Regions from separate parts of the Streptomyces sp. NPDC041205 genome, predicted to be linked through region 3. Evidence: riboswitches for the same ligand, from Rfam matches in the RefSeq annotation. Region 3 holds a riboswitch; each other region holds the start of a gene.
The links. Region 3 has a riboswitch for cyclic di-AMP ahead of ACZ6BG_RS12210 (C40 family peptidase). Riboswitches for the same ligand answer to the same signal wherever they lie in the genome.
Positions count from the first base shown of each region.

Region 1 (4,497 bases), on a different contig from region 3:
ACGGTGCGCGCGGAGGCGAGCGGCGCCGCCACCGTCGGCTGGGCGGCGAGCCAGGCGAGGGCCACCGTCGCGTGCTGGGCGCCGCGCTCCTCGGCTATCGCGTCGAGGGCGGCGAGGACGCGCTGCCCGCGCTCGGTCTCCAGGTGGGCGCCCGCGCTGCCCGCCCGCGCGCTGTCGACCTCGGCTCCGGGGCGGTACTTGCCGGTCAGGAAGCCGGACGCGAGCGCGTAGTACGGGATGGCCGCGAGGCCCGAGCGGGACGCGACCTCCTGGAGCGGGCCCTCGTAGGTGTCGCGGGAGACCAGGTTGTAGTGCGGCTGCAGCGCGACGTACCGCACCAGGCCCTCGCGGTCGGAGAAGTCCAGGGACTCCTGGAGGCGTTCGGCGCTGATGTTGGACGCGGCGATGGCCCGGACCTTGCCGGAGCGCACCAGCTCGTCGAGGGCGGTGACGAACTCCTCGACCGGCACGGACGGGTCGTCGTAGTGCGTGTAGTACAGGTCGATGTAGTCGGTGCCGAGGCGGCGCAGGGACTCCTCGACGCCGGACTTGATGGTGTTCGCCGCGAGGCCCTTGTAGTCGGGGTGGGCGCCGACCTTGCTGGCGATGACGACGTCGGAGCGGTTGCCGCGCGCGGCGAGCCAGCGGCCGAGCACGGTCTCGGACTCGCCGCCCTTGTTGCCGGGCGCCCAGGCCGAGTACACGTCGGCGGTGTCGACGAAGTTGCCGCCCGCGGCCGTGTAGGCGTCGAGGACGGCGAAGGACTGCTTCTCGTCGGCGGTCCAGCCGAAGACGTTGCCGCCGAGGGCGAGGGGGAAGACTTCGAGGTCGGAGGAGCCCAGCGGGCGGAGTGTGGTCATAACGGGCTCAACATCCGCACCGGGGAGCGAATTCCGTGTGTGGCCCACGGAAATCCCCGCCCCGCTCCCCGGTGTGGCTCCGCCGTCACGGATGCCAACCGGCGGCCCTGGCGTCGGGGGGTCGTCGCCAGGACCGCCGGAGCCGGTGGGGTGTTACGGGTTGAGGCCCTTGCCCTGCAGCCAGGCCAGCGGGTCGATGTTGGCGCCGCCGCTGGTGTGGACCTCCATGTGGAGGTGCGGTCCGGTGACGTTGCCGGTCGCGCCGACGCGGCCGATGACGTCGCCCGTGGTGACCTTCTGGCCGACGCTGACGCTCATCGAGGACTGGTGGCAGTACCAGATCTCGGTGCCGTCCTCCAGCTCGAGGACCGTGCGGTAGCCGTACGACCCCGACCAGCCGGCCGACTTGATGGTGCCGGTGTGCACGGCCTTGAGGGGCGTGCCGGTGGGGGCGGCGAAGTCCAGGCCGGTGTGCTGGCCGGAGGACCACATGGCGCCGGAGTCACCGAAGTGCGAGGTGAGGGTGTACGAGGAGGTGGGCAGCGAGAACGCCTTCGCGAGCTTGGCGAGGCGCTCCGCCTCGGCCTTCTTGCGCGCGGCCTCCGCCTTCTTGCGCTTCTCCTCGGCGGCCTTGGCCTTCGCGGCCGCCTTCGCCTTGTCCTGCTGGGCCTTGGCCTGCTCGGCGGCCTTCTTCACGGCGGCGTCCTCGGCGGCGAGGCGCTGGGCGTCCTCCGCCTGGTGCTGCTGGTTCTCGGCCTGCTGCATGATGCGGGCGCGCAGGGCCTCGCCCGCGCCGGTGGCGCCGCGCTCGGCGTCGGCGGTGGTGACGCCCGCGGAGCTGAGCGGCGCGGCGGCCGCGACGGTGGAGGTGTCGGCGCCGCCGGCGGAGTCGTCGGATATCAGGGAGCCCACGCCCGGCAGGGACTTGGCCTCCGGGAGCTGGTCGGTGACCGCCGACATGTCCGGCATGGCGATGGAGACCGGCGGCTTGCCGCCCTGCGCGGTGGCGATGCCGCCCGCGCCCACGGCCGCGATGACGCCGACGCCGAGGACGGTGGAGCTGCGCGCGAGTCCGCCGCCGCCCTTCTTGTGGACCCGGTGCCTGCCGCGCACGGGGCGGACGGACTCCGCGGTCGGGTTCCACTCCTCCCACGGCTCCTGGGGGGCGTACCCGCCGAACCCCGTGGATCTGTCGGGACCTTCGGGTCCTTCGGCGGAGTCGTCGTTCGGTACGTAGAGCGCTTCGGGGGCAGGCCGGTTGGACGCCACTGGGGCGCACTCCTTTCCTTCCTTCTCGCCTACCGGGTTAGCTGACGGGTTCGGAGCAGGAAGGTCTCCTACGGGCGTACCGCTTGCCCGATTCACCCCAATGTGGTGGTTCCCCGGCTCCCTTGCGGGATTAGGCGCGTGCGCACGGAGCCGACTGGAGTGCCGGCTGGGACGACCGCGCTGCGTTATCGAACGTTAATAGACGGCGGTGCCGTATTCCAAGCCGTTCCGTCTGATCGTTAACGCTTACGCTACGAACACAAGGGACATCAGCGGCTGGAGTAGGGCGAGTTGAGCGGAGGCCATGACGCACCGCAGCGTTCTGGATCTCCACGGCTTGCTGACATCACGTCAATCAGGCTGCGGAGGGGTGCCCTTCAGTCACCGACCGTCACCGGGCGGCGTACGGCGAGCATCGCCAGGTCGTCCGTGGCGCCGCCCCCGGTGTGCCGGCGGACCTCGTCGACGAGGGTCGCGAGGAGCGAGTCGGGGCCCGCGGGGCCGGGGAAGATCCGGCCGCCGAGCCGGGTGGCGGGGACGTAGAACCGGCCCTCCTCGTCCCGGGCCTCGGAGAGCCCGTCGGTGTAGAGCAGCAGCGTGGCCCCCGGCGGGAACGGGCTCTGGTCCGCGCGGTCCGGCCAGGTGCCGAGGTCGCCCATGCCGAGCGGCAGCGCGGGCTCGGACGGCGAGAGCACGCACAGCCGCCCGTCGGCCCGCAGCATCAGCGGTTCGGGGTGGCCGCGGTTGATGATCCGTACGGTGCCCTCGTCGCCGCGCGGGATCTCCACGAGGACCGCCGTGGTGAACCCCTCGAAGGCGTCGAGCCCGTCGCGCCGCGTGCCCTCCCGCGCGAGGGCGCGCTCCAGGCGCTGCGCCACCGCCTCCAGCGTGGCCTCCTGCTCGGCGGCCTCCCGGAAGGCGCCGATGACGACGGCGACGGCGGCCACCGCGCCCATCCCCTTGCCCCGTACGTCACCGACGACGAGCCGCACCCCGTGCGGGGTGTCCTGCACGGCGTACAGGTCCCCGCCGATGAACGCGTCGGCCTCCGCCGCCTCGTACCGCGCGGCGATGTCCAGGCCGCCGATCCGCGGGTCGGGCTGCGGCAGGACCGCGCGCTGGGCGGCCTCGGCGATGGAGCGGGCGGAGGCGAGGCGGGCGTCGCCGCGGCGGACGACCCGGTTGATGACGACGGCGAGCGCGCCGACGGTCAGCACCGTCACGAACTCGGTGATGACCTGTACGTCGGCGCCGTCCACGCGGTGCCCCAGGCGCAGCACGAGCACGGCGGCACAGGACACCGCGGCGGTCGCGACGGTCGTCCGCAGCCGGAAGAACGGGGCGGTGATCAGGGGCGCCGCGGCGAACAGCGGGGACGCGGTGAACTCCGGCGGCGTGAGCATGTCGAAGCAGATCCCGGCGACGAGGAGGAGCGGGGGCAGCGCCCGGACGAGGGCCCGCTCGCGGGGGAGGGTGCGGGTGGTGTCGCCGGGGGCGATGGTGGGCCGGGGGCGGGCTGTTCTACGAGGGCGGGGGCGGGCTGTGCCGCCGGGCTCGCGGCTGGCGGACTTTCGGGCGCCGGACTTCCCGTCGGCGGACTTCCCCTCCCCGCGCTCCCGACCACCGGAACGCCGGTCGCCGGACCCCCCACCCCCCGGGCCGCCCTGCGCACCGTCAGGCCCCCCACCACGCACAGCAACCACCACCACTCCACTCCACCGCATCAGCGCCGCGTCGGCCCATCCAGGCTTCCCGCAGCGGGGGCCCGGGGCGACCTGATGTGGGCCGAGTGGGTGAGCCGTGTGGTGGGGCGGGGACGCGCCCGGAGGCGTGGGGCCGGGTGGGACCGGCACCGCACGCCCCGGGCGCGCGTGGGTCAGGCGGCGTCACCCCCGAGCACCGGCACCGGCGCCGCGAGCCGACCGGACCTGGCCAGCGAGCGCAGGGCCAGCGCGCAGCCGACGCCGAGGACGGCCAGCGCCAACCACGGCACCGCGGGCAGTCCCCGGTCCTCCGCCACGTCGAGCAGCGCGCCCATCGCGAGGTTCCCCGCGGTGATGCCGACACCGCAGACCGTGTTGTAGAGGCCGTAGTGCGTGGCCACCCACCTCTCGCCCGCGAGCGAGACGACGGTGTCCATCTCGAAGGGGTAGAGCACGGCGTTCGCGGCCGCCAGCGCCGCCGCGCACAGCAGCAGCGCCGTGACGCCCGCGTACCCGGGCCCGCCCAGGGCGGGCGGCAGGAACGCGGCGCCCATCAGGGCGAGCCCGGCGACCAGACACTGCTCCCGCGTCCAGGCGCGCCGGCACCAGTCGGTGATCCGGAGCTGCCCGACGAGCGCGACGAGCCCCGACACCACGAACAGCGC
Region 1 covers NZ_JBVIZH010000007.1:467,474-471,970, reverse strand. Annotated here, with positions in the region: gene ACZ6BG_RS29820 (aldo/keto reductase) at 1-860, opposite strand, end outside; gene ACZ6BG_RS29815 (M23 family metallopeptidase) at 1,014-2,129, opposite strand; cyclic di-AMP (ydaO/yuaA leader) riboswitch at 2,141-2,276, opposite strand; gene ACZ6BG_RS29810 (PP2C family protein-serine/threonine phosphatase) at 2,507-3,532, opposite strand; gene ACZ6BG_RS29805 (MFS transporter) at 4,006-4,497, opposite strand, start outside.
Region 1: it holds a riboswitch for cyclic di-AMP, as region 3 does, so the genes downstream of both, ACZ6BG_RS29815 (M23 family metallopeptidase) here and ACZ6BG_RS12210 (C40 family peptidase) in region 3, are expected to answer to the same signal.

Region 2 (4,497 bases), on a different contig from region 3:
GCAGGTCGCTCGCCTCGGAGGCGGCGTGCGCGACGGCGAGGGAGACGCCGAGGATGGCGTTGGCGCCGAGCGAGCCCTTGTTGTCGGTGGCGTCGAGGTCGAACATCGCCTGGTCGATCAGGCGCTGCTCGGTGGCGTCGTAGCCGACGAGCTCCGGGCCGATCTGCTCGATGACGGCGAGGACGGCCTTCTCGACGCCCTTGCCGCCGTAGCGGTTGGCGTCTCCGTCACGCAGTTCGATGGCCTCGAAGGCGCCGGTGGAGGCGCCGGACGGAACCGCGGCGCGGCCGGTGGACCCGTCGTCGAGGCCGACCTCGACCTCGACCGTGGGGTTGCCTCGGGAGTCCAGGATTTCCCGGGCTACGACGACGTCGATGGACGGCACGAGCATCTCCTTCTGGGATGTGACGCTAGGGGCGCATGGCGTGCACCACTGGGGGCGCGGGCTTGCGCATGGCTTGCATGGTCTTCATCGGCCCTGCGTCTCCTGAGCCTAACGGGCCCGGGAGCTTCGGCCAGCCGACCGCCCGCCCCGTGGGACGGCCATCGGGCCAATTCCCTGGGAATCAGGACGGAACCACAGGTTCTTACCGGCCGGTAGCTTCGCCCTGGGCGTACTTCGGGGTTGCCTGGGCGCCCGGCCGGGCCGCCCCGGACAGCACCTCGCCCCGGTGCGTACGGGGGATACGCGCACCGGGGCGAGGGAGACCCGTGGGGACGGGGGCGCTCCGCGGGACGGAGCGGGGGCCCTGTCCGGACGGGCCGGACAGGGCGCGGGCCGGGCTCGGCCTCAGCTGAGGTGCAGCTGCTGGCCCGGGTAGATCATGTCGGCGTCGGAGATGATGTCGCCGTTGAGCTTGTACACCTTGTGCCAGCCGCCCTTGACGTCGTGCTCGTCGGCGATCTTGGAGAGGGTGTCGCCGGTCTTGACCTTGTACTCGCCGTCGCCCTTCTTCACGACCTTGCCGGTCGGGGTCTGGACGGTCTTCTTCGACTCGGTCTGCGGGGCGGCCTGCTGCGGCTTCGGCTGCGGCTTGGCCTGCTGCTGGGGCTGCGCCTGCTGCTGCGGCTGCTGCTGGGGCTTGGCCTGCTGCTGCGGCTGCTGCTGGGGCTTCTCGGCGGCGCCGCCGTTGTACGCGGCGCCCGTGAGGCCCACGCCACAGCTCGGCCAGGCACCCTTGCCCTGGCCCGCGAGGACCTTCTCGCCGATCTCGATCTGCTGGGCCTTGGTGGCCTGGTTGGCGGTCGCGGCGTACTTGGTGCCGCCGTACGCGGCCCAGGTGGAGGCCGAGAACTGCAGGCCGCCGTAGTAGCCGTTGCCGGTGTTGATGGACCAGTTGCCGCCGGCCTCGCACTGGGCGACCCGGTCCCACTGGTCGGCGGTCGCGGCGTTCGCGGTGCCCGCGGCCATCAGCGGGGCGGCGACAGCGGCGCCGGTGACACCGACGACGGTGGCCGCGCGGGTGGCCTTGTCAACAGCGGTCGGACGACGGTGCTTGCCCTTGCCGGAAAACAGCATGGAGTGATCCCCTCACCGACGCCTGCGAGGTGAGCTGTCGGGTTCGGGCGGGTGAGTGCCCGGCCGTACGGCTTCCGTACGACTTCACCCCTAGCCGGTCCTGCGCGTCGCGCGGCCGCTGGCCGCTCAACGCGTGGGCCCGGCGCTTACCTTGGGTCCCCCGCTCCTGCCTTCGGCGCTCGAAGCGACGACTGTTCCCGTCCGGCCGTTGGCAGGATTCGGCGTACCGACCGGCGGGGCCCGCTGTGGCGAGCGGTCACGACCGTAGACAGGCAATCACCGGAATTTCAAAGACGATCAGGGCTTCTGAGACCCATCTCTCACTTGCCTCTCACCGTCTTTAAACCGGACATTCACCGCGAACTGCCAGTCAATTTCCGCTCCGCGACGCCTACTTCCGGTCCGCCTCCGCGGCCTGTTCCTCGCTCAGGTCGAGTCGCTGACCGGGGAGGATGAGATCCGGGTCACCGCCCACGGTCCGCTTGTTCTCGGCGTAGAGGGTGGACCAGCCGCCGTCAAGGTCGTGCCGGTCGGCGATCTGCGAGAGGTTGTCGCCGGAGCGGACCGTGTAGGTGCCCGCGGGGTCATGGGCGTCACGCGCGTCGCGCCCTTCACCACGCGACGCGTGGCGGCCCGCGGAGCCCGCGCCGCCCTTCTCCGCCTCGTCGGCGCTGGAGCCGCGGTGGCGGCCCGACGGGAGGCCGGAGGAGTCCTCGGAGCCCTCCGCGGAGCCGTCGGCGCCCGACGGCTCACGGCCCGCTTCGGACTCGGCGTCGGGCGAAGTGGTGCCGCGGTCGCCGGACTTGCCGTCCTCGTCCGCCGAGCCCTTCTCGCCCTTCTGTCCGCCCTTGTCGCGTTCGTCACTCTTGTCGGCCGAACCGTCGCTGTCGGGCTTGCGGTGCTTGCCGGTCTCCTTGGACTTGCCGTCCTCGGCGTCCGCGCCGCGCTCCTCGCCCTTCGCGTCGGCGTCCTTGTCGGCCTTCCCCTCGCCCTTCTCGCCGTCCTTGTCGCCCTTGGAGTCCTTGGCGTCGCCGGACGGCTCCGCGGGCTTCGACGGGGCGACCGGGAGGCCCGGGTCGACGTCGGCGGCCGCGCCGCCCTTGCTGAGGCCCGCGGCCGGGCCGCAGTTCGGCCACGCGGCGGGGCCCTGGTCGGCCAGGACCTTGTCGGCGACGGCGATCTGCTGGGAGCGGCTCGCCTGGTCGGCGCTCGGCGCGTACGCGAGGCCGCCGTAGCTCTCCCAGGTCTCCTGCGTCAGCTGCAGGCCGCCGTAGTACCCGTCGCCCTTGGCGCTCCAGGCGCCGCCGCTCTCGCACTCCGCGACCTTGTCCCACGTCGAGGCGTCGGCCGCGTGCGCGCCCGTGGCGCCGAGCAGCGGGATGGCGATGGCGGATCCGGTGACGCCCGCCGCGACGACGATCGCCGGGGCCTGGCGGGGACGGCGGTGACGGCCTTGGCCGGAGAGCATGCACGTGCCTTTCGAGCGACGACAAGAACAGCTGCGACACGTGGTGCCAAGGGGTGCCGAGCCGTCGTGAACGTAGCCGCAGTCGAACGTCAGTCACAAGTCGATGCAGCGCAGATCACGTGAAAGTCACAGTCTTGACGGTACGTCAGGAACGTGCCGGTCCCCCGTCAGCGGCCGGGCGGCGTGAACGTCACCGGCAAGGTCCGCAGGCCACGCATGATGAGCCCGCCGCGCCACCTCAACTCCTCCGGATCGACGGCGAGTTGCAGGTCCGGCAGCCTGCGGAGCAGCGTCGCGAGCGCCGTCTGGCCCTCCAGGCGGGCCAGCGGGGCGCCGAGGCAGTAGTGGATGCCGTGGCCGTATCCGAGGTGCTGGTTGTCGCTCCGGGACAGGTCGAGGAGGTCGGGGTCGGGGAAGCGGGCCGGGTCTCGGTCGGCGGCGGCGAGGACGACGAGGACGGGGTCGCCCGCGGCGATGTCCTGGCCGCCGACGCACAGCGGTTCGGTGGCGAAGCGCCAGGTGGCCAGCTCCACGGGCCCGTCGAAGCGGAGCAGTTCCTCGACGCCGGTCTCCAGGAGGCCGGTGTCCCCGTCGGCGAGGGACTGTTGCAGCCGGGCGCGCTGCTCGGGGTGGGTGAGCAGTGCGTACGTACCGTTCCCGATGAGGTTGACCGTTGTCTCGAAACCGGCGAAGAGGAGGATGAAGGCCATCGCGGCGGCCTCGTTCTCCGTGAGGTGCTCGCCGTGGTCGGAGGCGCGGATGAGACCCGAGATCAGGTCGTCGCCGGGGTCGTTGCGCTTGCGGTGGATCAGGTCGGCGAGATAGCCGCGCATCTTCTTGACCGAGCGTGCGACGCCGCCGCGCGGGCCGCCGCCGTGCCGGATCATCATGCCCGCCCAGTCCCGGAAGTCGTCCTGGTCCTCGCGCGGGACGCCGAGCAGGTCACAGATCGCGTAGATGGGGAGAGGGAAGGCGAACTCGTGGATGAGGTCGGCTTCGCCCTTCGCTGCGAACCCGTCGATGAGCTGGTCCGTCAGCTCCTGCACGCGGGGCGCGAACTCGGCCACCCGGCGGGGTGTGAACGCCTTCGACACCAGGCGGCGCAGGCGGGTGTGGTCCGGTGGGTCGATGTTGAGCAGATGCGTCATCAGCTCGGCCTTGCGTTCGCCCGGGATGCCCGTCTTGCCCTTCGCGTGCGCGGGTTCGTCGTGGTGCGCGGGGTTCTTGGACAGCCGCTGGTCGGCGAGGGCCTGCCGGGCGTCGGCGTAGCGGGTGACCAGCCAGGCCTCCACTCCGCTCGGGAGAGTGGTCCTGTGCACGGGGGCGTGGTCGCGGAGCCAGGCGTACGCGGGGTAGGGGTTGGACGCGAACTCCCACGTGAACAGGTCCGGGGCGGGGGGCTGGGGCTGGTCTTGCATGGGTCGACGGTATCCGGCTGCGGGCCTCGCGGGGCGCCCCAGTCCCGCCCCTTCTCCGGTCCCGGGGCTCTGCCCCTGGACCCCGGGGGTGG
Region 2 covers NZ_JBVIZH010000005.1:482,022-486,518, reverse strand. Annotated here, with positions in the region: gene eno (phosphopyruvate hydratase) at 1-391, opposite strand, end outside; gene ACZ6BG_RS24630 (transglycosylase family protein) at 791-1,519, opposite strand; cyclic di-AMP (ydaO/yuaA leader) riboswitch at 1,524-1,707, opposite strand; gene ACZ6BG_RS24625 (LysM peptidoglycan-binding domain-containing protein) at 1,911-2,987, opposite strand; gene ACZ6BG_RS24620 (cytochrome P450 family protein) at 3,155-4,405, opposite strand.
Region 2: it holds a riboswitch for cyclic di-AMP, as region 3 does, so the genes downstream of both, ACZ6BG_RS24630 (transglycosylase family protein) here and ACZ6BG_RS12210 (C40 family peptidase) in region 3, are expected to answer to the same signal.

Region 3 (4,497 bases):
CCGCTTCCAGTCCAGATGGGCCTCCGGGATCTCCTCCAGGAAGCGCGACGGCGGGTTGTACGACGGCTGGCCCCAGGCGCTGCGCAGGGAGGACCGGGTCAGATACAGCCGCTCCCGCGCGCGCGTGATGCCGACGTACGCGAGACGCCGCTCCTCCTCCAGCTCCTTGACCTGGCCGAGGGCGCGCATGTGCGGGAACACGCCGTCCTCCATGCCGGTCAGGAACACGACGGGGAATTCGAGGCCCTTGGCGGTGTGCAGCGTCATGAGCGTGATGACTCCGGAGCCGTCGTCCTCCTCGTCGGGGATCTGGTCGGAGTCGGCGACCAGGGCGACACGCTCCAGGAAGTCCGAGAGCGACCCGGCGGGAGCGGCGCCCTCCGGGGCGTCGGCGGCGGCCTCCGCGCCCTCGGCCGCAGTGCCCGCCCCCTCGGCGGTGTTGTTGTCCTGCTCGAACTCCAGGGCCACGGCGGCCAGTTCCTGGAGGTTCTCGATGCGCGTCTCGTCCTGCGGGTCGGTGGAGGACTGCAGCTCGGCCAGGTAGCCGGTCCGCTCGAGGACCGCTTCCAGGACGACGGCGGGGCCCGCGCCGGACTCGACGACGGTGCGCAGCTCCTCCATGAGGGTGTTGAAGCGCCGCACGGCGTTCGTGGAGCGGGCCGCCATGCCGTACGCCTCGTCGACGCGGCGCAGCGCCTGCGGGAAGGAGATCTTCTCGCGCTGTGCGAGGGCGTCGATCATCGCTTCGGCGCGGTCGCCGATGCCGCGCTTCGGCACGTTCAGGATGCGGCGCAGCGGGACGGCGTCCTCGGGGTTGGCGAGGACCCGCAAGTACGCGAGGACGTCGCGGACTTCCTTGCGCTCGTAGAACCGCACGCCGCCGACGACCTTGTAGGGCAGGCCGACGCGGATGAAGATCTCTTCGAAGACACGGGACTGGGCGTTCGTGCGGTAGAAGATCGCCACGTCACCCGCCTTGGCGTCGCCCGCGTCGGTGAGGCGGTCGATCTCATCGGCGACGAACTGGGCCTCGTCGTGCTCGGTGTCCGCCACGTACCCGGTGATGCGGGCGCCCGCGCCCGCGTTGGTCCACAGGTTCTTGGGGCGGCGGCTCTCGTTGCGCTCGATGACGGCGTTGGCGGCGGTCAGGATCGTCTGCGTGGAGCGGTAGTTCTGCTCCAGGAGGATCGTGGTCGCGTCCGGGTAGTCCTCCTCGAACTGGAGGATGTTGCGGATCGTGGCGCCGCGGAAGGCGTAGATGGACTGGTCGGCGTCACCCACGACGCACAGCTCGCCCGGTTCCTGATCCTCTCCGGAGGGGCCCACCAGCTCGCGCACGAGGGCGTACTGCGCGTGGTTGGTGTCCTGGTACTCGTCGACCATCACGTGGCGGAAGCGGCGGCGGTAGTGCTCGGCGACGTCCGGGAAGGCGCGCAGCAGGTTCACCGTCGTCATGATCAGGTCGTCGAAGTCCAGGGCGTTGGCCTCGCGGAGGCGCGACTGGTACATCGCGTACGCCTGGGCGAGGGTCTTCTCGAAGCCGTCGGCGGCCTGGGCGGCGAAGTCCTCCTCGTCGATCAGCTCGTTCTTCAGGTTCGAGATCTTGGCGCTGAAGGACTTCGGCGGGAACTTCTTCGGGTCCAGGTCCAGGTCCCGGCAGACCAGGGCCATCAGGCGCTTGGAGTCCGCGGCGTCGTAGATCGAGAAGGAGGACGTGAAGCCCAGCTTCTTGTACTCCCGGCGCAGGATGCGCACGCACGCGCTGTGGAACGTCGACACCCACATCGCGCCCGCGCGCGGGCCGACGAGCTGCTCGACGCGCTCCTTCATCTCGCCCGCGGCCTTGTTCGTGAACGTGATCGCGAGGATCTGGCCGGGGTGCGCGCCGCGCTCCGCGAGGAGGTACGCGATGCGGTGGGTGAGCACCCGCGTCTTGCCGGATCCCGCGCCGGCGACGATGAGCAGCGGGGAGCCCGCGTGCACGACGGCCGCGCGCTGGTTCTCGTTCAGGCCGTCGAGCAGCGCCGCCGGGTCGATCGCGGGGCGGGGGGCACCGTCCCGGTAGTACGCGTCCCGGGGTGCGGGCGCGTCGAACCTCCCTTGGAACAAGTCGTCCGGAACGGGCTCCGGAGCGCTGTCCTCGGGCGGCGGCGGGGGTTCCTCGTCGTGGCCCTGCGAGGGCTTGAGGTCCGCCAGGAAGCTGTCGTCAAAGAGGCTGCTCATCGCCTCCCGAGTCTAGGCGGCCCCACTGACAACCCGCCCCGGGTTCCACGAGGCCGCCCTGAGGCCGCCCCGAGCCCGCCCGGTTCCGGCCACGCCCGCGCTGCGCGCCCGGGGAGTAACGCTGCGCCACGACCTCGGCCGTCCGCGTCAGCACGGCGCCGAGGGCCTCGTGAAGTCACGAAAATGTATCGGGCATATCGAACATCATCCTTCCCTCGTGCCACGGGAGTTGGCTAGCGTGCTGCGCGGGCCGCACGTCCCCCCACCGGCGATCCCCGCCGGTCACGCGCGGCCTCCGCCGAGTCCGACGTGTTCGGAGCCGGGGACCCACCATGTTCTTTGGGGTGAATCCGCTCCGTACGACGTACGCAGCGGTAGGGCAGCCTTCCGGAGCACCCGCCCGAACCCGACAGCTAACCCGGTAGGCGGTCCACGGAAGGAGTCGCCAGCTTTGGCGTCGCACCGCAAGCCGCGCAGCCGCTCAGCCCTCATACGCACGACCCCGGCCCTCGGCATCACGACGGCCGCCCTGACGTCGGTGGCCCTGCTGTCGCAGAGCGCGAACGCCGCGCCGGCCGCCCCCGCCGAGCCTGGCAAGCCGAGCCTCGAAGAGGTCCAGAAGAAGGTCGACGACCTCTACCAGCAGGCCGGAGTGGCCACGCAGAAGTACAACTCGGCCAAGGAGCGCACCGACAAGCAGCGCAAGAAGGCCGACCGGCTCCTGGACGACGTGGCCAAACGCACGGACCGGCTGAACGAGGCACGGCAGGAGCTCGGCTCCTTCGCCGCCGCGCAGTACCGCACCGGCGCCGTCTCCGAGACCGCCGCGATGATGCTCGCCGACGACCCCAAGGGCTTCTTCGACCAGAACCACCTCGCGGACCGGCTCACCAGCCGCCAGAAGAAGGCCGTCGACGACTACCAGACCCAGCAGGTCGCGGCGACCAAGCAGCGCACGAAGGCCACGAAGAGCCTGAAGTCGCTGCAGGACTCGCGCGACGACCTCCGGTCGAGCAAGCGGACCGTCCAGACCAAGCTGACCGAGGCCCGCTCGCTCCTGTCGAAGCTGACCGCCGAGGAGAAGGCGCGGCTCGCGGCGATCGAGAAGCGCAAGGAGGAGGCCGCCAAGCGCAAGGCGGCCGAGCTGGCGCGCAAGCAGGCCGCGGAGGAGCGCGAGCGGAAGGCCAAGGAGGCCGCCGAGCGCCGCGAGCGGGAGCGTGAGCAGGGGCAGGAGCAGGGCTCGGGGTCCGGCTCGGACTCCGGGGCGGACAGCGGCTCCGGGGCGGGCTCGGGCTCGGACACGGGTTCCGGCTCGGGTGCGGGCAGCGGATACGCGGCCAAGGCCGCGAAGGTGATCGCCTTCGCCGAGAAGCAGATGGGCAAGCCCTACGTGTGGGGCGCCACGGGGCCCGGCTCCTACGACTGCTCCGGGCTCACGCAGGCGGCCTGGAAGACCGCCGGGATCTCGCTGCCGCGCACCACCTGGGACCAGGTGAAGGTCGGCACGACCGTGCCGACCTCCCAGGCCAAGCCCGGTGACCTGGTCTTCTTCTACGACGACATCAGTCACGTCGGGATCTACATCGGCGACGGCAAGATGATCCACGCCCCGAAGCCGGGCGCGAACGTCCGCGTCGAGTCGATCTACTACATGCCGATCCACAGCGTGGTCCGGCCCGCGTGAACCGTTAACCCTCTGCGCACGTAATCGCTGTCTACGTAGAGCTACGAAATTGCCCCGCACGCGCGCGTGCGGGGCAATTCGTGTCGGACCTGTCGGACCTGTCCAGACCTGTCAGACCTGTCGGAGGGCGGCGGTCACGTCCAGAGCACCGCGATGAAGATGTTCGCCGTCGTGAGGCCACCGACCGCCCCGAACATCCCCTTGTCGACCTTCTCCTCGTCCCGCTTCACGTACACGAGCCCGAGAATCACGATCAGCAGCGCGAGCTTGATGCCGATCTTGAGGTTGTTGACCGTGTTGTCGTCCGCCTGGTTCAACCCGACGAGGGCGACTCCGGTGATCAACATGGTCAACGCGCCGTGCAGCATCGCGGGGCTGAACCGGGCCGTGCCCTCGCCCATCGCCTTCATCTGGGTCAGGAAGCCGCCCAGGAGCGAGGCGATGCCGATGATGTGCAGGCCGACGAAGAGATGGATGAGTACGTCCATGGGGCGGAGCCTAATTCCCGGCGCTCGGCGCGAGCCGGGCGGGTCCAGTCGGTCCCGGCGGGGCCAGGCGGGGCGGGCGGGGCCAGGCGGGGCGGGCGGGGC
Region 3 covers NZ_JBVIZH010000002.1:1,178,836-1,183,332, forward strand. Annotated here, with positions in the region: gene pcrA (DNA helicase PcrA) at 1-2,223, opposite strand, end outside; cyclic di-AMP (ydaO/yuaA leader) riboswitch at 2,510-2,666, shown strand; gene ACZ6BG_RS12210 (C40 family peptidase) at 2,675-3,907, shown strand; gene ACZ6BG_RS12215 (hypothetical protein) at 4,042-4,395, opposite strand.